DNA from 3 places in the Paenibacillus macerans genome. Region 1 is predicted to be linked to each of the others. Evidence: riboswitches for the same ligand, from Rfam matches in the RefSeq annotation. Region 1 holds a riboswitch; each other region holds the start of a gene.
The links. Region 1 has a riboswitch for cyclic di-GMP ahead of DYE26_RS03060 (transglutaminase-like domain-containing protein). Riboswitches for the same ligand answer to the same signal wherever they lie in the genome.
Positions count from the first base shown of each region.

Region 2: linked by a shared signal. The riboswitch ahead of DYE26_RS24095 (transglutaminase-like domain-containing protein) and the one ahead of DYE26_RS03060 (transglutaminase-like domain-containing protein) in region 1 are both predicted to bind cyclic di-GMP.
Region 3: linked by a shared signal. The riboswitch ahead of DYE26_RS18230 (polysaccharide deacetylase family protein) and the one ahead of DYE26_RS03060 (transglutaminase-like domain-containing protein) in region 1 are both predicted to bind cyclic di-GMP.

Region 1 is NZ_UGSI01000001.1:654,351-664,208, forward strand. Features, by position in the region: gene DYE26_RS03050 (LysR family transcriptional regulator) at 1-456, opposite strand, end outside; gene DYE26_RS03055 (MFS transporter) at 583-1,965, shown strand; cyclic di-GMP riboswitch class I at 2,072-2,154, shown strand; gene DYE26_RS03060 (transglutaminase-like domain-containing protein) at 2,171-2,977, shown strand; gene DYE26_RS03065 (response regulator) at 3,109-4,248, shown strand; gene DYE26_RS03070 (hypothetical protein) at 4,422-4,892, shown strand; gene DYE26_RS03075 (collagen binding domain-containing protein) at 5,061-8,885, shown strand; gene DYE26_RS03080 (class D sortase) at 9,066-9,761, shown strand; gene DYE26_RS03085 (GGDEF domain-containing protein) at 9,758-9,858, shown strand, end outside.
Region 2 is NZ_UGSI01000002.1:209,195-219,052, forward strand. Features, by position in the region: gene DYE26_RS24065 (zinc-binding dehydrogenase) at 77-391, opposite strand; gene DYE26_RS34940 (alcohol dehydrogenase catalytic domain-containing protein) at 529-711, opposite strand; gene DYE26_RS24070 (MerR family transcriptional regulator) at 900-1,400, shown strand; gene DYE26_RS24075 (SRPBCC family protein) at 1,403-1,846, shown strand; gene DYE26_RS24080 (SRPBCC family protein) at 1,849-2,307, shown strand; gene DYE26_RS24085 (uracil-DNA glycosylase) at 2,645-3,229, shown strand; gene DYE26_RS24090 (glycoside hydrolase family 16 protein) at 3,305-5,662, opposite strand; cyclic di-GMP riboswitch class I at 5,911-5,996, shown strand; cyclic di-GMP riboswitch class I at 6,052-6,139, shown strand; gene DYE26_RS24095 (transglutaminase-like domain-containing protein) at 6,153-6,953, shown strand; gene DYE26_RS24100 (collagen binding domain-containing protein) at 7,260-9,858, shown strand, end outside.
Region 3 is NZ_UGSI01000001.1:4,036,561-4,046,418, forward strand. Features, by position in the region: gene DYE26_RS18200 (ABC transporter ATP-binding protein) at 1-135, shown strand, start outside; gene DYE26_RS18205 (ABC transporter permease) at 135-890, shown strand; gene DYE26_RS18210 (ABC transporter permease) at 902-1,636, shown strand; gene DYE26_RS18215 (polysaccharide deacetylase family protein) at 1,680-3,374, opposite strand; gene DYE26_RS18220 (glycosyltransferase family 2 protein) at 3,377-5,332, opposite strand; gene DYE26_RS18225 (nucleotide sugar dehydrogenase) at 5,360-6,682, opposite strand; gene DYE26_RS18230 (polysaccharide deacetylase family protein) at 6,743-8,239, opposite strand; cyclic di-GMP riboswitch class I at 8,312-8,427, opposite strand; gene DYE26_RS18235 (NCS2 family permease) at 8,942-9,858, opposite strand, start outside.

The DNA of each region.
Region 1 (9,858 bases):
ATGATCGATGGAAGCGGCGGTAAAACACAGATCCACCTCGCCGTTTTCCAGCAAATTTACCAACTCCTCCATGGAAGCGGGCGGCGTTTGCAAAATGCGGAAATTCACTTCCGGATGCTCAGTCCGGTAGGCGCTTATAGCGGAAGTAATCCGGCCCAGGTTGTTCGTCGCCAGATGAATGCTTCCCCGTTCGGTTCCCGCCAGATCGGCGACTTCCTTCCGACCTTCCTCAAGCACGTTCAACGCGAGATTCACCTTTTTCAAAAACGCTCTGCCGAAGTGGTTGAGCCGGATTTGCCGGCTCTGCCGGTCAAACAGCGGCACGCCCAAATCCTGTTCCAGGCGGGCGATCGTTTTGCTCAGCGCGGGCTGGGCGATATGAAGCTCCTGCGCGGCTTTTGTCATATGCTCCAAGCGGGCGACCGTCTGAAAATATTGCAGCTGCAGCAATTCCATACCGTTCGTTCCTTTCTATTAATATACTGTAGTATATGATTTTATAATTAAATATATATTTTTAATTATCAATATGCAAATATAAAATATCTCATAACAAAGGTTTTTGAGGGGGCATGATTTGTTATGAGAAAGCAGGCAGAGGGCGATTCAGCCGAAAAGCTGATCCGTATTTTGGCGTTTACGATGGTGCTCTCGTCGATGAGCGCTACGATGTTTAATATCGTGCTGCCGGAAATTAAAAACGAGTTCCAATTATCCGTGGCGCAGGTCAGCTGGGTATCCACCATTTATATGCTGATCTATGCGATCGGATCGGTCATCTACGGGAAATTGGCCGACGTATTCAGGTTCAAAAATTTAATCACGTTTGGCTTGGCCGTGTTTTGTCTGGGCTCGCTCGCCGGGCTTGCCGCCCAGGCGTTTTGGATGGTGCTGGCCGGGCGGGTTTTGCAGGCGGCGGGAGCGGCGGTCATTCCGGCGGCGGCGATGATCATTCCCGTCCGCCACTTTCCGCCCGAACGCCGCGGATACGCGCTCGGCATCACGGCAACCGGACTGGCTGTCGGGGGGGCGATCGGACCGGTCGTCTCGGCGCTAATCGTCAGTCTGGTCGATTGGCGTTGGCTGTTTTGCATTCCGATGCTGATGCTTGTCACCTTGCCGTTTTACCGCCGTTATTTAAGCGAGCAGGCGCCCAAATACGCCAAAGTCGATTGGCTGGGGGCCGGTCTGCTGGGCGGTGCGGTTGCGTTGCTGCTGCTGGGCGTTACTTACGGCCGAATTACCTTCTATCTGGGCAGCCTGCTCCTGTTCTTGTTGTTTTTTATCCGCAACCGGACTGCGGCTCACCCGTTCGTGGATCCGCAGCTTTTCCGCAACAGAAGTTATTCCCTGGGGCTGCTCATAGCCATACTGGCGATGGGGATCGGTTACGCGCTCCCGTTCTTGACGCCGCAGCTGCTGGCGGATGTCAACGGGCTTGCCTCGGGCTGGATTGGCTTCGCTATGGTTCCGGGGGCGGCGGTGTCGGCTGTTCTGGGCAGAGCTGGAGGCAAGCTGGCGGATGCCAAGGGCAACCCGTTTGTGTTTTGCAGCGCGTCCATGCTGCTGCTGGTTTGCTTTACCCTGATCTCGATCTTCGCGGGAGCGGCGGTCCCCATCATTGCAATATTATTGATCCTTGGCAACGTCGGACAGATGTTTATGCAAATTGCCTTGACAGGCACGATATCGCGGACGCTGGCCAAGGAACAGACCGGGGTTGGCATGGGGCTGTTGTCGATGTCGAACTTTCTTTCCGGCGCGGTGGCGGCCGGCGTCTACAGCAAGGCTGTGGATCAAGGCGGCAGCGTGCATTGGAACCCGTTAAACCTGTTTGCGAATTCCGGTGTTTACAGTAATATCTATCTCATTCTCGCAGCTTTGGAGATGATTATGGTACTTTTTTATTATTTTTACTTTTTGCGAAATGAACGGCCCCGTCTGCAAAGTTCGTCTATCAACTGAGGCTAAAGTCGCAAAAAAATACTAAAAATTTTAGATTTTTTCGTCTTATTGGGCTAATAAATGACGCCAACGCTTCCGATAGAGATAGAGAAGGACATAAAACTTTACACGATAATGGCAAACCTGTCGAAAGGCAGGGACGCAAAGCTACAGGGCCTGTAAATTTTTTACTGGCAGCCAGTTACCGAAGGAGGTTTTATTTTTTATGCGTAAATTGATGTTTGCAACGTTGACCCTTGTACTTTTGTTTGCCGGTTTCGGCGGGACAGGGGCGCGGGCGGCCGAACTTGAGGGCTGGCTCAATAAGGACAACCTGTCTCAGGGAGCGGTGACCATTCATTACGACGTGAAGCTGAATGTCAAGACCAAGCTGGTGATCGAGAAAGGGAACAATAAGTATACCTATAATCTGACCTACGGTGCCCAAGGAGAGACGTTCCCGCTGCAAATGGGCAACGGGGATTACACGATCAGCCTGTTGGAACAGATTAAAGGGACTACGTACCGCCTTGTGCAGAAGGATACGGTGAAGCTTGATTTGCAGGATGAGACGCCGGTCTATCTGAGTTCGACGCAAAATGTGAATTGGAATATAGACGGTCTGGCGGCAAAGAAGGCGGCGGAGCTGACGAAAGATGCGGCTGCCGATGAAGATAAAGTGAAGGCCATTTATAATTACATCATCCGCACCATCAAATACGACGACAGCCTGGCGTTTACCGCTACATCGAATTACCTGCCGAATATCGAGCGTACCTTGACTGCCAAGAAGGACACCTGCTACGGCTTTTCCTCCCTGTTTGCGGGGATGCTGCGCAGCGTTGGGGTTCCGGCCAAGCTGGCGATGGGATCTTCCGACTATGTAAAAACATATCACGCCTGGAATGAAGTTTATATAAACGGACGCTGGGTGGTTATCGACACGACGGCCGATGCCGGCTGGAATGGAACGACGACCGCTTTTACAATGATCAAAGATGCTTCGAAATATAAGGCGGACAAGTTATACTAAGCCAGTTCAATAATAAGACGAATAGGAAAAAAAAGAGCCTTGAACGACTGTTCAAGGCTTCTTTGTTTGGGCGGGATATGCTAATCTTCTTATAAAGGGGAAGAGTATCCAAGCGGGGGAGTCTGGCTCTTATGAGAGTAATACTTGTGGATGATGAACAACTGGCCTTGAATTATATGGAACGGTTATTGCTGAAGCTTGCCGACGTGGAGGTTGTCGGGAAATTTACCGACCCCGTCAAGGGGATGGGCGAAATTCTCCAAGAACGTGTGGATGTGCTGTTTTTGGACATCAGCCTGCCGGAAATCAACGGTATTGAACTGGCGGAACGGATTTTGGAAGCAAGACCGGAGATACATATCGTTTTTGTCACGGCGTATGATGAATATGCCATAAAAGCCTTTGAGTTAAACGCTCTGGATTATGTGCTCAAGCCGATCAGAGCCGAGCGCCTGGCCAAAACCGTGGATCGGATTCAGGAGCGGCTGAAAGCGGGACAGGAGCAAGTCGCCGGTTCCGAACAGGATATCAAAATATGCTTGTTCAAACAGGTAAAGGTGGAGGCGCGGCATGGACAGCCGACCCTCCTGCAGTGGCGCACGACGAAGGCGCAGGAGTTGTTTCTCTATCTCTTGCAGCACCGGGGAAGGTTGGTCCGAAAGTCTACTTTGATCGATGTCTTATGGCCGGAATACGAGACGGACAAGGTCAACTCGCAATTATATACGTCCGTGTACCATATTCGGAAAACACTTAAGCCTTACGGAGACCATTTTCAAATTGTGAATACGATGGAGGGTTACATCCTGAATACCCATCAGGTCCGCTTGGATATCGACGAATGGGAGGCCAAGCTGGCTGCGCTGCCGCCCGTGTCCGGCGATTCGCTGGACGCATATTTGGAGACGATGAAAATCTACACCGGAGATTATCTGCAGGAATACGATTACTGGTGGACGGAAAGCGAGCGCCAGCGGCTCAAGGCCATTTGGCTTCACACTTCGCTGGCGATCGCCGATTGGTACCTCGGGCAAGAGCTTTGGGAGAAGGCGGGAGCTTACTATCACAACATCCGCACCCTTCATCCCCAGGAAGAGGCGCCTTATTTTGCCCTCATGAAAATATACGCACTGCAGCAGAACTTTGCCATGGTGCACCGTCAGTACCGCGAACTCGCAGCCGTACTGAAGGAGGAACTGAACGTGGAGCCCAGCCACTACATAACGGAATGGTATGGACAATTTACGGAGAAAGCGGGGCAGGCACGTTAAGCCGCCCGCTTCCGGCGTTTTTTTATCATAGAACAAGCAATCTTGACCGGCCGTTGGCCGGTTTTTTTGTTCAGAATTTGTATAGATCTTGCGCGTATACTCCGAATGAACCATTTCAGTCGAATTTTCTGCGGCCTTTTCGCAACGTTCGCAATTAAGGGAGTTTTTTGGAGATGAATGTAGTCGGCCATTTCAGGGACGATTCACGGGGGGTGGAACTGCCCTCGCTTACGGAGATCGAATTGACGAAACAAGATAAAAGGAAACGGAGCAGGGGTTTCTATATGGATTACCGGGGGAACCGGGTAGGGATCGTAGCCACGCGGCATGGCCCTGTATTTTTTTGCAACGGTCAGTTTTATCTATTGCAAGAGCGGGAGCGGGACTATCATTTTTCGCTGCAACGCCGGAAGGGCAGAAATTTTTTTCGTTTTGAGTGGCGCGGCGAGTTCAAGCTGAGGTTCGTTTACCCCCAGGTAGTCTATCGGGACGGCCGAAGCCGGGAAACCGACGAAGTTAGCGATTTTTGCCACTGGCTGGTGGAGGCCGTAAAGAAAAAAAATTTCTTTGCGTTTTATACGTTGGGTTTTGAAGCAGGGGATCAGACAACTTTCACAATAGAACTGCGGGAGCTATTAAAATAATCATAATTTTTGTTGAATTTTTTTATAATTTGTTGAGAATTTGTTCAGAACGACGAATTAAGATGAAAGCGTCGCCCAATTACATAAACCGGACGAGGAGGGAATTGGAAAAAAATTAAGATATTATAAATGAACACATTTGAGATAAGGAGGGAGTGCTCTAAAAGCATGAAGAAAAAATGGATGGCTTTACTCATGGCCGGCGCGTTGTTCTTCCAAGGCGTCTTTGGTATGGGAGCGGCGCAGGTCAGCGCAAATCCGGATGAAGCTTCCGGCGGAGAGGCTGCGTACAGTGCGACCGATGCTACGTATGGACTGGCTGCCCCTGCAGGTGCGGCTGCGGCTGCGGCCGAAAATGCAGACAGCATCATTAAGGGAGTCCTAGTTAAGGATGCGAAGGGGACGGTAATCGACGCGGTTTACAATCCCGCCAATCAGCAGCGTTCCAAGTTGGGAGACGCCGTCAGCATCGAATACGAATGGGAGCTGCCGGATGGACATGGCTACACAAACGGCAGCACATTTGAATTCAAAATCCCTAAGGAGTTTAAAATTTTCAACGAGGTAAACGGCAAGTTGACGATCGACGACGGCAGTTCAATCGCCGATTTCACGGTTGGCACGAACGGCGATGTGAAGATCGTGTTCAACGAAAACGTCGACAATTCGAGAGTCTGGGGCACCTTTAAGGTTAATACGGTGCTTAGCGAAGAGATCAAGGGCAGAGCGGATGTGCCGATTTCTTTCCCGATTCAGGGCGGAGAGCAGAATGCTGTGATCAAGCTCGCGCCGAAGGACGGATCGCTCCTGAAAAAGACCGGGATTGCCGACAAGGACAAATCCATCACCTGGACGATCGACGTCAATACCTCGCTCGACAAGATCGACAATGCGAAAGTATCCGACCAGATTCCGCCGGGACTGAAGCTGGATGAAAGCTCGATCAAGGTTTACGAGCTGCTGCCGAATGTCGACAGAGGGCCTGACTTGGGGAATTTGGTCGAACCTGGCTCCACAACCTACGGAACGGCCGTTGAACCGGACGGTTCGGGATTCCAGGTCAATTTTAATCAGCCAAGCATCAATTCGGCTTACCGCATTCAATACACGACTTTGGTAACGGGTGAGGAAGAGACCGAATTTACGAACAGCGCGAAGTTGACCGGAGACAATGGCGTTTCGAAGGCGGATGATGAGACGATTACGATTACCCGCACGCCGCTTTTCACCAAAAAGGACACCTCCTACGATAAAGAGACTCAGACGGTGACCTGGAGAGTGCAATACAATTATGGTGAAAAGACGATAACCCCAGCCGGCGAAAGGCTGATTCATGACCGTTTCAACAACAGCATGGTGCTGGTGGAGGATTCGGTCAAAGTGCTTAAGCCAGGAACGAACGAACCGGCTGACGGCATCACGTACAAAGTAATTCCGGTGACCGATGACAACGGCAAAAACGGGTTCGATTTGCAATTTGAATCAGAGGTTACTACCGCCTATGACATTGAATATCAAACCAAAGCGATAGACCGCATTTATAAGGATACTCCGGTTACTAACGACATCTATGCAACGGTCGACGGCAAGGAGAGAAAGGGTTCCGATTCGTTCACCTTTAAGAGCGGAATTGGGGTAAAATCATTTGGCGGTGTCGATTACAGCGCTAAGATAATCACCTGGAACATCGTCGTCAACGAAGATAAGCAGCCGATGACGAATCTGGTGATCAAGGATACGTTTACGAGCGGCGGTCTGGAATTTATTCCGAGCAGCGTTAAAGTAACCTCACCGGGGAAAACAGTAACCAGTTCCACATACGATTTAGAGGTTGAAGACCCAACCAAAGGGTTTACTTTAACGTTTAACGAAGAAATAACGGATAAGTACACCATTACCTACAGTACGAAGTTTACTCCGGACAAATATCCGTATCTGAACGAGGCAACATTGGATTGGACGGAAAACACGCCTGGAGTTGCGTACCCACTCCAGGCTCCGTTTAAACCGAATACCGAAACACAGCAAAACGGCCGTAAAGTTGGAAAAAGTTATGATCCGAAGACCAAGGTACTCACCTGGGAGATCGTAGCCAACTATAACGGCAACCTGGTCAACAACGCGGTGTTGACCGACAAATTAGAAGCGGATCAAAAACTGCTGAAAGATGAAGTGAAAGTTTATAAAGCGACCATAGGGGCTGATGGTTCGGTAGTTCGGGGAACCGAGGTAACGGATCCCGCCCAAATTACCGAGGCGGCGGATAATACGTTCCGCATCGAACTGGGAGATATCAACTCGCCTTACGTAATCACGTTCAAAACCAAGCTGGAGAACGTGCTGGTCGTCGATAAAGTGCCGAATACGGCGGTTATGACCGGAGGCGACGGTAAACTCTGGAGCTGGCACGCCGACTTGCCGATCCCGCGCGGCGGCGAATACGTCAACAAAAGCGGTACGCAAAACGGCGGCAAAATCGATTGGAAAATCGTGATCAACGGAAGCCAATCCTACGTCGAGAACGCAACCATCATCGATACGCCGAGCCCAAACCAGGTTTTGCTTCCCGACTCCTTCGAACTATACGAAGCGGTCGTGAACTCGGACAAGAGCGTGACTCCGGTCGGGGGGAAGCTGACGAAGGACCAGGATTACTTCCTGACGATCAAGACGGACCCGGAAAACGACAGCCAAGCGTTTGAGCTTAAGTTTGCCGCAGAGTTCATAGAAAACGCCTGCGTTCTGCAGTATTCGTCGGAAATCGCGGTCTCTGCCGACCGGGAAGAAGTAACGAATACGGCAAGCTTTGCGGGCGAAGGTATCAAAAACGTTTCCCAGGAGTCTTCGAACAAGATTCAGGTGCGCTTTACCGACGGTTCGGGCACCGGTTCGGGCCTCCGCGGTTCTTTGGAACTAACGAAGGTCGATAAGGCTGATCCAACCCAAAAACTGGCTGGCGCTACCTTTGAACTGCTGGACAGCGACGGTAAGCTGCTCGGAGAGAAGACCACCGATGAGGAAGGCAAACTGACCTTTACCAAGCTGCGGTACGACCAAGTTTACAGCCTGGTGGAAACGGGAGCGCCTGCCGGATATCTTCTCAACGGTACGCCGCTGACCGTTAAGCTTGACGAAAAAGCCAAATCGACCGGCGGTGTCACAAAACTCACGGTAGAAAACGAGAAGCGGACCGGTCCGCCGGTGGACCCGGCAGAGCCGAAAGGCAAGCTGGTCATCACCAAGGTCGATAAAGCCGACCACGCAAAAGTGTTGGCCGGCGCCACCTTCGAGCTTCAGGACGAAGCCCGGTCCAAAGCTCCGATTGCGATGACGACGGATGTATACGGAACAGCGGTATTCACCGATCTTCCGTACGGCAATTACATCCTGAAAGAAACCGCAGCACCGGCAGGTTATCTGATTGAAGGCCAGGCTGAGCGGCTGATCACGATCGACGCTAGCCTTGAACAAACGGATAACACGCTTGCCATTACGGTAGAGAACCGTAAGCGGACGACGAATCCGAGCAACCCGGGAAGTCCGAGCGATCCGAGTGATCCAAGCGATCCAAGCGATCCAAGCACTCCGGGCACCCCGAGCACTCCAAACGATCCGGCCGACCCGGGTGTACCAACCATTCCGGGTACGGTGATTAATCCGCCGGTGGACAACTCAAACCCGGACGCCGACGATAATGCCGGGGTTCCGGACGGTACGATTCCGGCTGGCGGAACGGATGGCGGCAAGCCGAAGGGCGGCAAGCCAACCGTGGACAAGCCGAAGGATTCGGAGAAACCGACGGACCTGGAGCTTGACGACGAAGGGAATCCGCTGGGTGGAACCCGCGGCGATCGTCCAGCGGGCGAGGAATTCCCGGGAGTCAGCGTCCTGCCGAAAACCGGGGAAGGCAGCCCGTTGCCGTTCCAAGCGGCGGGGGCAGCCCTGATCTTGTTGGGATTGCTGCTGAGAAAGAAATACTTGCAGCGCAAATAGCATAAACGCCGAGGGGGCATCTCCAAGAATCTGAGGACGATTTTTGGGGATTGTCCCCTTTGCTTTTTATGTTCAGAAATTGTTGAGATGCTGCTGATATAATATAATACGTTGTGCAAATTGGAAGTAATTGTATTAAAACGAAGTGGAATACCGGGTTAACGATAAGGAGCCGATCCTATGCGAAAGCTGTCTTATTTATTGATTTTGCTCGGCATTGCCGTGATCGTGGCGCCGATGCTGATGGAATGGCAGGCGGACCGCGAGCAGCAAAGGCTGCTGGCGGAGGCGGAACAGGCGCGGAAACAGCGGGAAGCAGCGGCGATGAGCCGCGAGCTGGCCGCCGGTTTCGAGCGGCTCTCACATTTGCTGGAGGAAGGGTCCTCCGCCGCCGATTCCGAACCGGCCGCCGTCCCGCAGCTTATGACGGTGGACGGGAAAACGTCGATCGCTATGATCGAAATCGCGGCGATCGATGTAAAGCTGCCCGTCTTGGAAGGGGCCACAAAGGCTAACATGAAGCACGCGGCCGCGCATATGACCGAAACGGCGCCGCTCGGCGCGGAGGGGAACGCGGCGATTGCCGCCCACCGGGCGCGTACAAAGGGCCGTTTGTTCAACCGCTTGAACGAAGTCGAGATAGGAGATAAGATCGTCATAACTACCGAATCTGATCGCTACACCTATGAGGTTTATAAAATCTCGATAGTCGAACCGACGGAAGTCTCCGTCCTCAAGCCGAACGGGAAGGATAAAATCCTGACTTTGATCACATGCGATCCTCTGAAAAATCCAACCCATCGTCTTATCGTTCAAGCCAAGATGAAGCAGGTTAATGTGCCATTAAATCGTGATATGGTTGGTGAAAAGGGATGAGTATTACGGGGTCTTATATTATATACGGGGTAGGCTGTGTATTGCTGGCCGGCGCCGTACTCTATTTGCGGTCTTTGTATTCGGAGATTGCCGCGCT
Region 2 (9,858 bases), on a different contig from region 1:
TAATTGATAATGATTATCAAAGTCAATATACAGTCCCCTTGCCGGGTTGTCAATGAAAAATTTGTAAGAGCGTATTTCAAATTAAACCTGAGTTTATGTCCAGCAAAATTCTTCCGCGTCCATGTCTTGCTTTGCTTTTCTCCAGTGCTTTGTCAGCTTGGTTTAGCGGGAATATGGAATCGATCTTTGCTTTAATCGTACCATCGGCAATTAATTCCGCTATGGTCTGCAGATTCGCGTAGGTTGGGAATTTGGTGTTGAATTTAGCTGTAATGCCATGCTTTTGCGCGTTTTCTTGGGATGAATCCTGAGCCAAAGTGACGAGAATCCCCCCTTTCTTGAGAGCGGCCCAGGAACGATTCTCGGTATCGCCTCCCACGAAATCGACCAACACCGCCTGCCGCCGCATGAATTAGCACGGTTTGCCAGGCTGGAGTTCGCCTTCGGTGAACAGCGCCTTCCAGGCCGTTTCAGCTCCTGCCTTAGTCGTTGCCGCATCTTCAAAGGTAAGATTACCTGGCATCTTGACTAATTCTTGGGCTTTCGCAATGCCATATTCTGCATAGGCCCCTTTGACACTACCAAAAATCTGCGATCCCCTGGCTTAAACTCCGTTACATCTTGCCCCACCTCCTCGACAACTCCGGAAGCATAGAATCCCGGGATGTAGTCAAGTGGAATGACTGCAGCATACACGATGCGAACGAGCACTTCATCCGTTTGCGGCTGAGGGCATTCAACTTTTTCTATTTTTATCTCTCTTTCTTTATTAATGTGGTCGTCAACCTAAAATATAAAAGGTCTTTTTCCCAAATAAATATTTTGGTTGAACCTTACGCAACGTTATCTTTTATACTTAAGCTACCGGTAAACAAGTTAGCGCTAACGAAGGGGTTCCTATGAAACGACATTGGAAGGTCGGGGATCTTGCCAAACTGGCGGGACTCACCGTGCGAACTTTGCGATATTACGATCAAATCGGCTTGTTCTCACCATCCGGCCAGACGGAGTCCGGTCACAGGCTGTACAATGAATCCGATCTGTCGCGCCTGCAGCAGATTTTATCGCTTAAGGAATTGGGCTTGTCTCTGGAGGAGGTCAGGTCCGTCTTAAACGGCGGACAGATCAGCCCGCTGGAAATCGTCAACCTGCAAATGGCGCGAATCAAGGAGCAAATCAAACAGCAGCAAACGCTCCTTGACCAGCTTCAGCATGTATCCAAAGCGATGCAGGGGAAGGCGCCCTTAGCGGTTGAAGACTTCACGGAACTCTTGCGAGCGATGAAAAAGAGCCATGAGAAGCTGGTCGTCGAGCGCCGGGCAAGCTGGGAGCGCCGTCTGGATTTACTGGGCGATTTTCTTGCCGAAACAGAGGAACAATCGAAATCTAAGGAGGACTGACCGTGACCGAACGATTTGTCAAGCACGCCACCTTCGTCGTGGAGCGGACTTATGCCGCACCGCCTGCGAGGGTCTACCGGGCCTGGGCCGATCCGGCCGCCAAAGCAAAGTGGTTTTCAAAAGCCGATATTTTCGAATTCCGCGTCGGAGGACGCGAATACAGCAGCGGAGGTCCGCCGGAGGGGCCCGTCTTTACCTTTGATGCTTGCTACCAGGAGATTGTACCGGAGCAGCGCATCGTCTATAGCTACACTTTGGATTCGGGCGACGAGCGAATCTCCGTTTCGCTCACCACGGTCGAGCTTATCCCGATCGAGGGCGGGACGAAGCTGGTCTTCACCGAGCAAGGGGCCTTTTTCGATGGACACGATACGCCGGAAGTGCGTGAGCAGGGCACAAGTGAGATGCTTGATACCCTTGGCAACACGCTCGAACAGGAGGTATAACCATGACCGCTATCATTGGTGATAATGAAATTATCTCCTCACGCCAATTCCATTTGCCAAGTGAGCGGGTTTTTGAAGCGTGGACGAACCCCGATCAATTGGCACGTTGGTGGGGACCGAACGGTTTCACCAATACGTTCCATGAATTCGATTTACGCCCGGGCGGAGCGTGGCGTTATGTCATGCACGGGCCGGATGGCGTGGACTATCCCAACCATTGCGTTTTTGAGGAAATCGTGGTTTTGGAACGAATCGTACTCAGACATTTGTCCGGCCATGAATTTCTGGTAACGGCTGCTTTCGAGGACCTTGACGGCGGAACAAAGGTCGTTTTTCGCCAGCTATTTATGAAAACGGAGGAGTTCGAAGAAGCCAAGAGCTACTGCGCCGAGGGCAATGAACAAAACTTGGACCGGCTGGAAGCTTCGTTGGAGCAAACCAAGGGGCGTCCTTCGGAATAAAGGGCATTTGTTGTCTTCAAAATAGAGGCACTTTATGTGCTTATTGTCCGAATCCAGGTCTGTTCATCCCCATTAGCGGCATTTTTTGTACTTATATTCCTATGAAAGGCCCAGAACGTAGGCACTTTCTTGCGACGAGGGGGAATAGCGGCATAAATTGCCGCTATTTCTCTCAAACAAACGAAACCGCTGGATTAACGACATTTTTTGTCCTTATGTGTTGCGCTGGAGTTTCTGCCGCGGTTAACTGGCAATAAGAGCAAGTTTTCGTCTGGGATGGGCATAATGGAGTCATTGTGTGCTAAGGAAAAGAAGAAAGGAGCCGCATGACACGGAAATGGATCATCCCTTTGTAATTCTGCCTGAAGAACAAGCGCCAGCAGGTATTCAGCATTGTGTATGCTGCGAACTGTCCAAGCAGCGGAATCGCGTCGTCTGGGGGGAAGGAAATCCGCAAGCCCCGCTGATGATGATCCTGGATAATCCGGGAGCCCGGGAGGACCGGGAAGGAAATCCGTTTTTGTGCGGTACCCGGGAGACCTTCCAACTCGGCATGAGGGAAGCGGGGATCGATATGAGTTCGGTTTATGTCACTTATTTACTGAAATGCCGGCCGCTGCGCGCTTACAATAAGCCCGAGGCCAGAGCGGCATGTTTTCCTCATCTGCAGTTGCAGCTGCTTCAGAAGCAGCCGTCGGTGTTGTTCGGCTTCGGGAATGTCGTGGCGCAAGCCTTATTCCCGCAGAAGGAGAACGCCAGTGTCAAGGAATTGCGGGGGAGCTGGCACGATTTCCAAGGCTTGCCTATCGGCTTTACCTATCACCCGCTTGCCGTAAGAAGGAGGCCCAATTTGCTAAAGTTCTTCGTAGGGGACTTGAAAGCTTTGAAAGAGAAGTGGAAGGAAAGATCGACCTCATCATAACAACAGGAAAAACGAGAGGGAAGTCATATATCTTCCCTCTCATCTGCGTAAGGCAATATTCTACTATTACCCGGTTTACTCCGGAGTTCCTTGCGTTACCCCATGGACATAAGTTTGCCAAGGGGTATCCAGCGCTCCCTGCCCGGGGTTATAGGTAAAGAAGTACTCGACGGTATCCCCCTGTTTCAGATTATTGACCGCATAGGTATAGTTGCCGTTCCCCGCCCCGGTCATGGCCACGTTCAGCTGTACGCCGTTATTGACCTTGTAGTGCAAGTCGGCGAAGGTTGCGCCGTTTACATAGAACAATAAGTCATCGCCTGTTTTCTTCAGGCCCTTCACCTCATCGCCGATGACGATCGTGGAAGGGGGCGCCGGTTCTTCAGGATTCTGCTGGCCGCCGCCGTTGTCTTTGTAAACACGCACATAATCTACTTGCAACGTTGCCGGGATATCGCCGGGATTCGGAGTCACACCGCCGTCAAAGTTCCCGCCGATCGCCAGATTCATAATCAGGTAGAACGGCTGGTCGAAAGGGGCGTTCGGATTGTTCGGCGCAGCTGCGGAATACCATTGATCCCTGTTAGCTTTAAAGAAGAACTTGCCGTCGACATACCATTTAATGTTGTCCTCTTCCCAGACTACGGAATATACGTGAAAATCATTGGCGATGGTTTGCCCTTCCGGGAAATGATATTCGCCGGAGACATGGGTATTCGCCGGCCATTGTCCGCCAAAGTGGATAGCGCCGCTGGACGTGCCGGGCAACCGTCCTCTCGCTTCCATCACATCAATTTCGCCGGATGCGGCCCACGAACCGTAGACATTATCTTGCGGAAGCATCCAGAAGGCCGGCCAGATGCCATTTCCTGCAGGCAGCTTGGCGCGAAAATCCACTCTGCCGTATTTGAGCGAAAAATGATCTTTGGTATTGATTTTCCCGGAGGAGTATTGTGCATACCGGCTAGGATCCTGCGGGAAGGATTTGGGCTCGTTTAAGGCCCGGATGTTTAACTTTCCGTCCTGGATAAATACATTTTGCGTACTGTTTGTATAGTGCTGCAGTTCCGCATTGCCCCAACCCCAGGTACCGGGATCGTCATTGAGATAGTAACCCAGTTCATAGTTCCATTTGCTCGTATCCAGCTTATTTTCGCTAAATTCATCCTGCCAGATGAGCTCCATGCCCTCAATGGCCGGGTTGCTTGGCGTTCCGACAGAAATATCCTCGCCATCGGTTACATCCGGACGGGGAGCGTTCGGGTTTCCGATAAAGGTGTAGTAGACGAAATTATCACCGACATTTCCGCCCGCCTGCCCGTTTAATGGATAGCCGATGCGGATCTGCAGATCTTCCTGGATGGGCTGGAACCATAGCCCGTAGATGTGGTCGACCCAATACCCCCACTGATTGGCGGCGGACATGTTATTGTAACCGTTGGCGGAGTATACAAATCCGCTCTGACCGGAATCCCCTAAATTGACCCATTGCCCACCCATGTTAATCTGGTATACGAAATTTCCAAGCTCATCGGCTACCGGCGCGTTTCCATCAATCTTAGGCAGCGGCACACCGATCGCACCGCTTTCATTGGCCGTGAAGGTCGTTCCGTCGTAGGGAGTAATGACATAAGAATTTCTTACGGGTTCATTAAAGATAATGGTATAAATGACGTTAACCAAAGAGGTTTTCGATTCTAATTTGACGTTGATCGACTCCGTGACGTTAAACCAGTAGCCGCCGCCTCCATCGGTGAAATGGCCGAAGTTTTTATCGTAGATCCAGCCGCTGGCCGCATTGTTGTCAATATCGATCCATGCACTGCTGTTTACAGGTTTTACGTACACTTTCAAATCATCGGCCACAGCTGCAAAGGGGATTGCCGGATCATTGTTGAAAACCGGATAGGTAAAGCCGGCGCCGCCCGTAGTATCCGCCGTAATTTGCGGCCCTTGTGTAGGCGTCATCGCCGTAATGGTGGTTTTGTTGATGTTTTGAAACACAAGAGTGTAATCCAGCGTAACCCCATTCGCTTTGGAGTACAGTTGAATTTCGGTTGTCGCGGAAAGAGTGAACCAATAACCGTTAAAGCCGCTGTCGCTCCAGTGGCCCCAGTTTTGGTTGTAGACAAAGCTGCCGGCACTGTCAATATCGACCCAACTGCCGCCCACTTTCACATTAACGCCCAAGTCTTGGATCACATCATTCCAGGTGGCGGAGCCTCCATTGAATTTAGGCATCACAAATCCGTAACTGGCTTGTCCAACCCCTGATTTTGTGATGACAGGTCCGTCCGACGCTGAAAAATAATCCATAGAGGTGATAGTGGCCGTTCCCGCTCCTTCAGCGGCCTGAACCGGCGAAGTTGATAGCAGGCTGACGCTGGCCATCATAACTAGCGCCAGGAACAAACTGAAAACTTTTTGCTTCATAAATACCCTCCCTTAATCAATAGTGGATTCTCCTATCCCATACACGGTCAGGAAAATACTAACATTATAGTACATTTTTATTCTATCGAATGTGATCACCGGATGAACAGGTGCTATTTTTTTGGTGGGGTCCTATTTTTTCGGGTGAGTTCGAGTGAGTTCGGGGGAGGAATGATAGTTCGACAAAATTCCAAATTTTCTCTTGATGGTATTCCATATATTTGATATGATAGATTCACAAAAGCTGATCACGATAACGGCAAACTTGTCGAAAGATAAGGACGCAAAGCTACAGGGCCTTCTTGACGAACGTCAATGGCAGCCAGCTACCGAACGAAGATGCTTTTTTGTTTTTTTGGAGAAGATGTATCAGTATCTGTGAAACTCTATTACGAAAATAGCAAACTTGTCGAAAGACAGGGACGCAAAGCCACAGGGCCTTCTTGACGAAACGTCAATGGCAGCCTGGCCGCCGAAGGGAGTTTGCAGTATGCGCAACATTGTGTTCGCTATTGTAGGGCTTTTTGCGTTATTGATGTGGGCTCCGGATGTACAAGCTGCCCCGTCCGAAGATTGGTTGGGTTTGGAGCAGTTGGACCGTGGCGCCGTCGTCATTCGTTATGATGCGGAAGCCGGGGCCAAAACGAAGCTCATGATCGCAAAAGGTAATGACAAATATACCTATGTCCTTTCGCCGGATAAGCGGCAGGAAGTATTTCCGCTCCAGATGGGCAATGGTGAATATAAGGTTACCGTTCTGGAACAAGTCAGCGGTACCAAATACAAAATCGTTCAGGAAGCGGCCGTTACACTTCAACTTGCGGATGACAGCAAAGTGTTTTTGAACTCTGTGCAAAATGTCGATTGGAGCGATAGGGATCAGGCAGCCCAGCTTGCGAAGAAGCTTGCCCAATCCGCTCCGTCCGACGAGAAGAAAGTGCACGCTATTTATGAATATATTGTCGGGACGATCCGGTACGATCATACTCTGGCAGCCAGCGAATTGACGGACTACCTTCCCGATAGCAACCGCACGTTGGCAGGGCGGAAAGGGATGTGTTACGACTATGCCTCCTTGTTCGCTTCCATGTTGCGGAGTATCGGAATTCCGGCCAAGCTTGTTATGGGAACTTCGGAATACGTTGATGTTTACCACGCTTGGAATGAAGTTTATTTGAACGGACAATGGGTAACCATTGATACAACTGTCGATGCGGGCTGGAAGAGCAGTGAGACAGGGGTCAACATGATTAAAGACGCCTCGCGTTATTCCCCGGTGAAATACTATTGATTTTTACGAAATAAACATAGGCTTTGGACGATATGTCCAAGGCTTATTTGGCGTTGTTGAGAAATTGTATAGTATTGGCATATATAATGGCGGAAGCCCATTTGGTTCTGAAGAAAATACAGGCACAATTCATCGTGCGCCAATAAAGATCAGCGGAGGTGATGGACTGAAAATTACCCTATCGACATGTTGTCCGATGGATGCATGGCCCGAATTGCGCACGGAAGGCGGATCGGAACCGAATATAATGAGGGTGATGTAGAGACAGAGGGAGAGATTACGAGGAAAAAGGTTTGTGGAATCGTTGTGGCATTGCTGTTGCTGATGCAGACGCTGTATGGCGCATCCGTTTGGACGGCGAACGCAGCGGCCGGCGTGCAAGAATCAACGGGCAGCGCGCAAGAATCCGTGACGGATAGCGTATATGACCGGCCGGCGCCAGTCGCCAGGCCAGTCGCCAGGCCAGTCGCCAGTGCGGAGAGTATTTTAACCAAAGTCGTGTTAACCGATTTAAACGGTACCGTGATTGATGCGGTGTATAATCCCGATAGCAGTTTGGACGTCGGCGCGGCCGTCAACCTCAGCTATGAATGGGAGCTTCCAAACGGACACGGCTACAAGAATGGAGATACATTCAGCTTCGAGCTGCCGCGGCAGTTTGAAATTTTTACGGATATTGATGCCCCGCTTCTTGCCGATCAAGGGAAAGTCGGCCGGTTTACGGTCGATCTGAACGGGAAAGTTGTGATGACCTTCAATGATTACGTGGAGAGTCATTCCAACATCGCCGGCAAGCTGGAAATTCGTACGGAATTTAAGAAGGAAGTCCTTAAAGGCAGTACGGAAGTCGTTATTGCCATTCCAGTAAAAAGCGGAGTGCAGACCGCTATCGTGAATCTGAAGCCGAAGGGCGGAAAGCTGATCGAAAAGCAAGGGAAAGCGATCGGCAAAGATCGGATCGATTGGACGGTTCAAGTTAACAAGTCGCTGGAAAAAATCAAGCACGCGGTGATCACTGACGCACTGCCTGAAGGTTTGGAGCTTATTGCTGACTCTGTGGAGGTTTACCGTTTGCAAGTTAACGGTGACGGATCGGCGGCCCTTGGCGACAAGGTAGATTCCGGCAAATATAAGGTCGAAACGAACGGTGGCGCGAAACTGGAGCTTGCGTTCCAGGATGAGACGATCGGCAAGGCTTATGAGATTCGCTTTTCGACGAAGCTTACCGGTGAGCAGTCGCGCTTTGAAAACACCGCTGTCTTGTCCGGCGACGGAACGGAAGATGCCAAATCGACCGCTACGGTAACGGTAAACCGCGGCCAATTTTTGGATAAATCGTTTAGCGTGGATAACAGCACCGGAATCATCACTTGGACTGTGAAATACAATTTCAATGAAAAGAAGATTCCAAAAGAGAAAGCGGTCATCACGGATGAATTCAGCGAAATTCATACATGGATTGCCGATTCGCTGAAGGTGTACAACGGGGATTCGAAGGCTGATAAAGATCTGGTTGCCAAGGATGAATACACCGCCGAATCGGCGGGTAAGAACGGATTCAGCCTTCAATTCGAGAAGGATATCGATTCGCCTTATACGATCGTTTACCAGACGAAGCCGGTCGATCGGACGATCGCCGACGGGAAGCAGGTGAAGAACAAAGTCGTGTCGGGTGATGCGTCCAAGGAAGTGACCACCCCGGCCCAAGGAAGCCGCGCTCTGGTGAAAGGCGTACAGAACATCGATTTTGCCGGCAAAACGGCGAAATGGCTGATTACGGTCAACGGCGATAAACGGCCGGACGGCGGCAAGTACAGCATGAAGGATGTAGTCATTACGGATACGTTCCCGCAGGGCGGTCTTGAATTCGTTCCGGATTCCATGATCGTAAAAGCGGATGGGAAGCTCGTTCCTAAAAGCGATTATAAGGTTGAGTACGACAATGTACGCAGCGGCTTTGTCATCAAGTTCCTGAAGACCATTGACACCACGTATACGATCGAGTATGAAACGAAGTTTAACATCGGCTGGCTGAAGGAGCGAAAGCTCGATTTTAAGAACAGAGCTGTCATGACGTGGACCGAGGACGGCGAGAAGAAAGGGCCGATCCAACGGGAAGCCGCCTTCTCCTCCGACGATTATACGAAAAACAATGGCGGTAAAGACGGCAGCTACGATCCTGTCAACAAAGAGATCACGTGGAACATTAAGATGAATTACAATCTCGATCCGCTTGACAAAGCCATCGTAACGGATGTTCTGAAGCAGGAGCAGAAGTTTGTTCCGAATTCGGTAAAGGTGTATGCGATGGAGCTGACGGGGGGACGCAATGGCGTTAAGAAGGGCGCTGAAGTTTCGGCTGCTCAATACGAGGTGACGGAACCGTCCGAAGCGAACGGAAACAAACTGACCGTTCAATTTAAGAACAAGATCGCATCGGCCTATTGGATCGAGTTCAAAACATCGCTGCAGGACACGTTGATTGTCAAGACGATGGATAATACCGCTGAGCTGTGGAACGGCAGCGATAAAGCGGCGATATGGAACGCCAGCGTGACGATTCCGCATGGCGGCGAGTACGTGACGAAGAAAGGCGCCCAAAATGGAAATAAAATCGATTGGACGATTCGCATTAATGAAGGCCAGTCGCATATTTCCAACGCCAAAATTATCGATTATCCAAGCGTGAATCAGGTTTTGATCGAAGATTCGTTCCGCCTCTACAAAGCCAAGGTCAATGCAAACGGTGAAGCGGTCAAAGCGGAAGAATTGACCAAAGGGAAGGACTACACGTTAACCATCACAAGGCTTGACGGCGATCAAGAGACGTTTGAATTAAAGTTCACGGACGCCATCTCCACGGCTTATATTTTAGAATACCAGTCGTTCATTGCCGCTGGAGATA
Region 3 (9,858 bases), 3.4 Mb from region 1:
CTTGACGATACTTTAACCGCGCAGGTCAACCGCTTGTTGGTCGACAGCGGACTCGACGTGTTCAGAATCGAGGAGCGAAAAAAAAGCCTGGAAGATATTTTTCTGGAGCTGACGGGAAAGGAGCGCAGTCTGTAATGAAGGAACTGACTTTAGAGTTTTTTAAGCTGCGCCGCAAAAAAATCGGATGGATGATTGCGATCTTTTTGGCCGCCGAAGTACTGTGGATCTTCATGATCACCAGCTACACGCTTGCCCGCCATCCCGAAAACGTCGGATGGGAATACGTCCTATTGATGCTTTCCACGCTGAACGGACTTTTTCTTCCCATCATTTCGGCCGTGGTCGTTTCCCGCCTCTGCGATATGGAACATAAGGGAACGACGTGGAAGATGCTGATGGCAACCAACGTCAGCCGCAGCCGCATCTACTTGGCCAAGTGGATTTGCGCCAATACGCTGCTGCTCTGCGGAGCCGCTTTCCAGATAGGCGCCTTATCGGCTTTCGGGGTACTTAAAAATTTCTCAGATCCGCTGCCGCTCGCGCTGTTGGTCCGCCTTCTGGCCGGCACGCTCCTGACAAACCTTGCCGTCACCGCGCTGCAGCAATGGATTTCCCTCACGTTCAAAAACCAGACCTTTGCGCTGACGCTCGGCATGGCCGGCGGCTTTTTAGGCGTTACGGCCAGTTTCTTTCCCGCGTCCATTCGCAAGTTATTCGTCTGGTCCTACTATACGGAAATGTCTCCTATCGGCATGTCTTATAACGCCTTGGCGGAAACCAGCCGCTATTTCGTGTTGCCTGCGCAAGCCGGAAACTGGGTGGCCGCTCTGCTGATGATTGCGATATTCTATACGGCCGGATGCCTTCACGCATCCCGCCAAGAAATATAAGGAGGTTTCCCATGATCCGAAGCATTGGCGCCGAATGGCTCAAACTGCGCCGTGGACGTATCTGGATAACGATGACCGTGTTGCCCGTACTCAGCTTGTCCATCGGTTGCTTCAACTACTATTCCAATCAGGAGATTCTAAACCAAGCATGGTATAGCTTGTGGACTCAAGTCAGCCTGTTTTACGGCGAATTTTTCTTTCCCGTTCTCATCGCCATTTGCTGCGCGTATATGTGCAGGCTGGAGCATGTCAACCGGAATTGGAACCTAGTGCATACCGCCCCTGTCTCCGCCGCCAGCATTTACTTCGGCAAACTGTCCGCCGTTGCGGTTTTGATTTTTGGCGTTCAAACTTTGTTTACCGCCTTATATATACTCGCGGGCCTCCTTCTCTCGCTGCCGCTTGCGGATCTGCCCGCGGAACTGGCCGGATGGGCTTTGCGCGGCTGGATCGCCGCGATTTCGATCGCGTCCATGCAGCTTTTCTTCTCCTTCAGGATACGCAGCTTCGCCCTTCCCGTCGGCATCAGCATATGCTGCTCCATGCTCGGTCTCGGTCTGTATATCCTAAACATGAGGTTCTTCTTCCCGTTTAGCTTGTTGACAACCGGCATGGGCGTATTGGACCAAAATGGGCTAACAGGGCCAGAAAACGGACTGTTCGTGTTCATCAACGCGGTTTATATTTCCGTATTTTCAGCCATGGCGATACACCGGCTGCGGACAGCGGATGTCGTCACCGCATAGAAACGGGGGCCTTTCGATAAGAAAGGCCCGCTTGTTTCTTCATTTAAAAGGTTTCAACCGCCCAATCAACCAGTGCGTCAAACATCCACTTAACGCCGTTGATCACTTTTTGCAGCGGGGTGTATCCGATCGAGAACAGCACTTTGCCCGGCGGCTCATCCGTGCTGCTATGCCCCGCCTCGGAAACAATCACGTCGTCAAACACGCCGTCGTACACCGGGTCTTGGCTATGCTCCTCGCTAGCCGAAGCTTCCAAAGCCAAACCGCCTGCGGCAAGCGCAGACGCGATTTGGATTTCCGGCGCGGCGGCCGCCCCGTCGACCTGCAGGGTCAACCCGCTGCCGGCGACCGCCACCTCCAGCTTGCGCCCAATCGCCGTCTGCTCCGATACGCCTTTTAAACTGCCGAGGTCCCGGGAAATCAACGTCTTTTCCTCCGTTTGCCCGGGCTCTTTTTGCACGACGCGAAGCAGATTGTCTTCCACGACAACCTTTACGTAAGCATCGGCCTTGCGGTCGTACCGTAAATATACCGATTGCGAGCCGATAATGTTCCCCGCAATCTGCAGCGATACCTTCACATTTTGATAGCCATCGCTCCCTTTAAGATAAAGCAGGCCTTTACCGCTTTCCGGAGAGGTCAGGATGATGCGGTTGCCCCTGAATTCAGCGGCCCCGCCAAGCAATTGCCAATGATCGGCCCGCTTCTTGTCGCCTTCAAAGAAATCGTAAGATTCCCCGGTGTCTCCCGCGATTCTCATCAACAAATGGTTGCGATACCAGCCGGGGGAAGGCTGCAGCCGCGTCAAATCGTACAAATCGCCGCCGCTGTCATTAAAGGCTTGCCCTTCGCGGTTAAAGTGCATTTTAAACAGCCGTTCGATGTTATCGGAATTCACGTTTTCCACCAAAGGATTCATTCCGTTGTGCAGCGAATTGGCGTGCATGATCATGTACACGCTCGGAACGAAACCCAGCTTATCCCGATAAATCTGCTCCATAAGCCGGTAGTCTTGGTTAATGCGCGCTTCCATTTCCCGGCGGTTCTCCAAAGGCACCTTATCGGCGTCGCGGATGAAGTCCATCAAATAGTGCGTATAGTAACGCGCCTCGTCTTTATTCTTAAACTGCTGCTCGGTTTGCGTTCCAACGTACCGCCCGTCCTTGTCAAAAATATTGATATAGGTCAAACGGTAACCGTTGCTCCCCAATTCCCAATACCCTTTGCGCGTCAGCTTAAGCAGCTCCGGTCCCGCCAGAAATTTCGGGTCCACGACGTCCAGCCGGTCGGCGTAGGAAAGCATCGTCGCTTTATAATTGTATTTTTCCAGCAGGGGCTGGGCGAACAAGGCGGAATCGCTGCGTCCGTCCTCAAAGCTTAGATACACTGCCCTTTGGGGCAGCGGCTTGCCGTGCTCGTAAAAATCAAGAATATCCTGCTGCGAAACCGTGACATACCCGTTTTGCCGCAAAATTTGCAGTTGCTCGTCCAGACGGCTTTTGGCGATCAGACCGCGCGTTCCGGTTCGATCCACTCCATAATAGGACAAGGCGATAAATCCCCGCGTTTGCTGCCAAGCCGCTTTGTCCGGCTCCCGGTAACGGTGGATTCCCGCCACGGCATGCACCAACAGCACCAGCACCATAGCCAGCACCACAAATTGAACGGCCGATTTGACCGCTTTGTTCCGCTCTTTGCGTCCGACATCAAGCGCCTTGCGCGGCTTGTTTTTTCCCATAGTCAGTCAACCTCACTGTATGAACCCTTGTCCTTGTGGGAATCATTAAAAAGATTTTTAAAAAGTGATCTTCTCCGTTTGTTCGCTTTGCGGCTTTCTTTTTTGGCTCTGGCCTCAACATCCTGCGGCGTTTCCCGCGTACCCCAGGTGGATTTCCAGAACGTGACCCAGGCGACCGGCATTTGCCAAAGCAGCACCAGTTCGTAAAAAACACAGAATACCAAGCCGAAAATCCAAAGTTTGCTTTTACGGAACAACAGATGCGCAAAGCTCATCAATAAAGCCATCAATATAAGTCCCATCAAAAATGTGCCCGGAAAAACGCCGTAAACGAGCGGCACATACACGAGATTGTACAACACAACGATCGGAGCGGCGATCGGAACGATCAGGCCTATGTAAAAAAACAGCGCCATGAACGGTTCTTTACGCCAGATGAACGTCCCGGCGCGCAGCGACTCCCGCAGCCAGGAGCGCTTCCAGCGCATCTGCTGCTTCAGGAAGACGTCCAGCTTGGACGGCACGATAGTGGAACAAATCGCGTTGTCCTGGTACCCCGTCCGATGGGAGCGAAGTATGAAGTTGGTCATGCTGCGGTCATCGCCGAACGTGGCCGGCTGGCCAAGAAATTTCTGATTCAACCAGGCGTCCGCGTATTTGAGCACCAGCTCTTTCCGATAACATGACAGCGGACCGGATAGACAGGTAACGCTGTCGAACCAGGATTCCGCCGCTTTCATGATGCGAAACGCGATATAATAGCGAACCGTCTGCAGCTTGGTAATCGAATTCGTATATTTGTTTTCCACGTCCGTCCGGCCGGCCACCCCGCCCATTTTCGGATCTTGAAACGGCTGCACGAGGTGAAGGATGGCGTCCGGCTCCAAAAAGCTGTCCGAATCCACGAACACGACCAAATCATGTTTGGCCATCTCCACGCCTTTGACCAAAGCGACCCGCTTGCCTCCGTTCTCCGGCAAGACAACCAGTCTGAGGCGATTCCGAATGTCAAACCGCTCCGCTTCCTTATGCAGGCGCTCGACGATCTCGTTGATCCGCTCCACCGATCCGTCGGTTGAACGGTCGTCCACAACGATCACTTCCAGCTTGTCGATCGGATACTCCTGATTGATGCAGCTGAGCACGGTGCGCTGAATCCATTGCTCTTCGTTAAAACAAGGGATAATGATCGTCACGCCCGGCGTATAATCCGGATTGACCGGCACGTTGCGGTACAAAGCCCCGAAAAAATACCGCGTCAGCAAAAATATGGCCGCCGTTAGACTGTATAAATAAAGCAGAATGTTGTATTTGAAATAGATGATGCTTTCGGCGCGCATCAGCAAAATAATCGTCATAGCGACAAACAGCAAGCCGCTGGCCGTATACACGGAATAGCCCCAACGCCGTTTCTGAAAGTAATTGTAAAGGTTGCTTTCAAAAGCAAGCGCCGCCATCGGCTTCTCCCCGTCCGGCGTGTCACGGGTAAACCTGCGAACGACCGATGCTTTTATTTTTACCTTCGACTCAAAACCCTCCGGCATCGTCCCCGGCGGAATGTTAAAGCGCAGCTCGAACACATCGCCTTCACGGCATGTTTCGGCCCTCTCCGATTCCAGTTCCACCAGAATCCCCGTTGAAGAAATGTCCGCGGCCATGCCGCTTATTTGGGACTTTGCGTCCGCCTTTTTCCCTTTCTTATCGGCTCCCACGGGCAGCAGCGAGACGGGAAAATCAGCCTCATAGCGCAAGCTGAGCAGACGGGGCATCTTATTGTCGCCATGATCGGCGGATTCACCGGGCCCATCGTCCTTTGAGCGCAACATGCCTCTGCGGTCCGACGCTTTGCGGATGTTCTCCGGATCGGGGACATGGGCAAGCAGCCGCCGATCCGCCTTGGGCGTGGAGAGAACTTCAACCGGCTTTTGTTGTGCTTTGTTCTTTTTCCTCAAGTTCATTGCCCCTTAACCTTTAAGATGGGCCCTTTACAGGCTCCAGTAATGATAACCCGAAGCTTCGAATTCGGATTTATCGAACACGGCTTTAATATCGAAAAACACCTTGCTCTTGTCCGCCCCGAACAACCGGTCGTAATCCTCACGAGCCATGTTTAGAAATTCCCTGTGAGGGACGGCCAGCACCACCACGTTCAAATCACGCAAATCGGGCAGCTGCGCCAGCTCCAATCCATGCTCTTCATACACGAGCCGCGGGTCCACCAGCGGATCGCAGACAAGCGGCTGGATATCATATTCCTTCAGCTCTGCGATAATATCCGTGACCTTCGTGTTGCGAAAATCGGGGCAATCCTCCTTGTAGGCCAGGCCGAGGATACCGACTTTCACATCCGACAAATCTTTCCGCAGGCGCATCAGCAGCTTTACGATGCTGCGGGCGACATATTTGCCCATCCCGTCGTTGATGCGCCGCCCCGCGGAAATGATTTTCGAATGGTACCCCGCATCTTCCGCTTTATAAGTTAAATAGTAAGGATCGATGCCAATGCAATGGCCGCCGACCAGCCCTGGGGTGAATTTGAGAAAATTCCATTTGGTTCCCGCCGCGGCCAGCACCGCTTTCGTGTCGATTCCCATCCGGTGAAACAGCATGGATAGTTCGTTCATAAAAGCGATATTGATGTCGCGTTGGGCGTTTTCGATCACCTTGGCCGCCTCGGCCACACGGATACTTTCGGCCCGGTAAACCCCCGCCTCGATCACCAGCTCGTAAACCTGCGCCACAAGACCAAGCGTCTGCTCATCCATGCCGGAAACGATTTTCACGATGTTCTCGAGCCGGTGAACCTGATCGCCCGGATTGATTCGTTCGGGGGAATAGCCGACTTTAAAGTCGACCCCGCATGTAAGCCCCGACTCCGCCTCCAGGATCGGAACGCACACTTCCTCGGTGACGCCGGGATAAACCGTCGACTCGTAGACAACGACCGAACCGGGGCGCAAATGTTTCCCGACCATCGCGCTGGCGTTCTTGACATAAGTAAGGTCGGGCACTTTATCGTTTTGAACCGGCGTAGGCACGGCCAGGATGTAAAAGGAAGCCTCCCCCAGCCTCGCCTCATCCGAGGTAAAGTCAATCGAGCTCGCCTTGATCGCCGCGTCCCCGACATCGCCGGTCGGATCTTTCCCCGCAAGGTAATCGGCGATTTTCCGGGGACTCACGTCAAACCCGATGACGTCAGCCTTGCGGGCAAACGCGACCGCTAGCGGCAAACCTACGTACCCTAGTCCGACGACAGCCAGTTTGGCCGTCCGCTTTACAATGTTCTCATATAGTTGATTCAAATCCATAAGTTCAACCCCATTCATTTCCCGATGAGTATCCAAAGATGCCGAGCAAGCGTTCGTTCCTTATTTCATCCCGTACAGCTCGTCCAGAAGCACAAAGGAATAACCCCGCTGCTTCAACTGGTCGATTACCTTCGGCAAGGCTTCCAGCGTATGGAGGCCGTCAAGCATATGCAGCAAAATAACGCTGCCGTTAGTCGTCTGCTTCAGCACCCCGTTTAAAATGTACTGAGCGTCATGGTCGGAATTCCAATCCAGGGTGGTCACATCGTACAAAGCGAGCGTCTTATACCCCGTGGCCGCGATCACCTTGGCCGTCTCCTTGTTGATCTCCCCGGTCGGAGGCCTGAACAGCATCGCCGGCTGCTGCTGAATCGCTTCGGTGATGATGCGGTGCGCCTTGACCACTTCTTCCTGCAGCTCGTCGGGCGGGATTTGCGTAATCACGGGATGGCTGTAGGTATGATTCGCCACAAGGTGACCCTCTTCGACGATAGCTCTGGCCAGGTTCGGATTGTTCTCTACGCCGTTGGCCCGCAGAAAAAAGGTCGCTTTGACGTCATGATCCTCTAGGATCTTCAACAGACGGGTGACGGTCAAATCGCTGCCCCAATCGTCAAAGGTCAGGGCGACGACCTTCTTGCCGTGCGGGTTCCATTTGGCGATATCGCTGGCGTTATAGATCAGATTATAGTCCGCCTGCTCGTAATCGGGATTGATCCGGGCGGCATCGTATCCCGGGATTTGCTCCAGCGGCTTCCGCTCGCCGCCGTCACGCACCAGCTTTGCGAGCGGCACCAACTTATAGCCTACTTCTTTCGCCGCATCCGCAATATAGGAAATGGAGGAAACCACCTCGGGATTCACGTCCGTATTTAGCGCGATAATGCCGCCGCGGCTAATGTACCTCCGTATGTAATCGCCGATTTCCTTGGCGCTTTGCATGTCGCTGTCCTTCGGATTGATGTTGTAGGAAACGACGGCTTTTAGTCCGGTTTGCGCCGCCACCAGGCGAACGTCTTCGCTCATACGGGCCCCCCGGGTCCGGACGAACTGCGGCTGCTTGCCTGTCGCGTCGGCAATCAAGCCGTTGGTACGGTTGATTTCTTTATAGATTTCTTCATAGCTTAAGGTCGTCAAGTCGGCGCGCGTCAACGTATTGTTCTCCACCTCGTGGCCGCGGCTGGTTAGTTCCTTGACCAAATCCGGCTCTTCGGCCGCCCGCATGCCCGGGACAAAAAACGTCGCTTTGATATGATGCTTGTCCAGTTCATCCAATAAACGCTCGATCGTCTCGCGATCGCCCAAACCGTCGAACGTTAGGGAAAGCTCCTTTTTGGCCGTATAGACAAAAGACAATGTTTTGCTCGGTTCCCCCGTATAACGGGCAATCGGCTGCTGCTGCAATGAAGCGGTCTGCGCCCCGGACATGGGGGAGGCCCCATTCCCGTTGTCCGCCTGCGGACTGGCCCCGCTGCAGCCGGCCGCCCAAAACGCAAGCAGAGCTGTGGCTAATCCGATTCGAATCGACCGGGCGCCGTTTCCTGCCATCGAAATCATTAGTTCACCTTCTTTTGTAAAAGTAATTTTTTTCCAATCAAAATCTTCAAAATAAAAAGACCGCCATACTTACATGGCGGCCGGACAATCATAGCGCAGCTTGCACCGCAATTCCCACCACGGCTTGCGCACGCTTTAGACTCCAAACTTTGCGTCCTATCCTTTCGAATAGTTTGCCTTTGGTTTAGAATTTTAATTATTTAAATTTATTATAATCGACTCCGGCTGGAAATCAATCCATAGTTTATGAAAAAAAGCGGATTCACAAAAAAATATTCAGGAGTGGGGGCCCATTTCTTTCCATGTCAAATAGCCTAGAAATGGAGCTTAAAGAAGCGCGCCGATAAGCCTGCGGTGCTCTTTTGTATTGCTCCGGGATAATCCAGCAGAAAAATAAGGGCAAAAAATGTTGCTATTCCGGCGATATCCGTTCATTTGGGAGAAATAGAGGTAATTTATGTCGTTATTTTCCCCCGTCGCAAAGAAATGCCCATGTTCTGGACCATTCATAGGAAAATAAGTACATAAAATGCCGCTAATGGAGACGAACACGTTGGGGCTCGGATAATAAGTACATAAAGTGTCGTTATTTTGAAGGGTAGGCGGTTTATCGTTCCAGTCGGCGGCGGTTAGAACTAAAACAAGGGCGCCTGCTCCTAACGGAGAGGGACACCCTTGTTGGTCGATCCGGTTTTCATTAAATTATTCGGTGCCAAGGAAAATATAGCGGGCCAATACGAGCACGGCCAGCACCCACATCAGCCAATGAATTTTGACTTTGTTTTTGGTGAACAGGTTGTTGAAGCCCCCCAGAATGACGTAAGAGACCAAACCGGCGGCGATCCCGTTGGCGATGCTTCCGGTGAAAGGCATCAATACGATCGTCAAGAACGCCGGGAAGGCATGCAGGAAGTCATCCCATTCGATCGATTTGACCTGGCCGATCATCAGCACGCCGACGATAATCAGCGCCGGAGCCGTTGCCGCGCTCGGCACAACACCGGCCAGCGGCGCGATGAACAGCGCCAGGAGGAACAAGATCCCCGTCGTTACCGAAGTGAGCCCGGTGCGTCCGCCTTCGGCCACACCAGCGGTGCTCTCTACATAGGAAGTGATCGTGCTGGTGCCAAGAAATGCGCCCGCGCTGACGCCAACCGCATCCACCAGCATCGCCTTGCCGATTTTTTTCTCGCCTTCTTCTTTGTTTTTCATCAAGCCGGCGCGGGTAGCCGTACCGACCAAAGTGCCGAACGTATCAAACAATTCAACGAACGTGAATACAAAAACAATTTCAAACAGACCCAGATGCAAAGCCGCACCCAGATCGAGCTTGCCCACCGCAAGATTGTCAAAAGCGGGCAGCCAGCTGGCGCCGGAAAGTCCGGAAACGTTAGTAACGCCCATCGGAATACCGATAATGGTGGTGGCGATAATCCCGATCAACAGCGCTCCTTTAACCCGCAGCGACATCAAAATGGCAATCAGGATCAAGCCGATCAACGTTAATTGAACATCGGGGCTATGGACGAAATCGCCCAGCGTGAAGTTGATGCTGCTGCCGGGAACCGTGGCGGACGTATCCGTTACCCCCGACAGATTAGCGCCGATCAGGTTGCTCA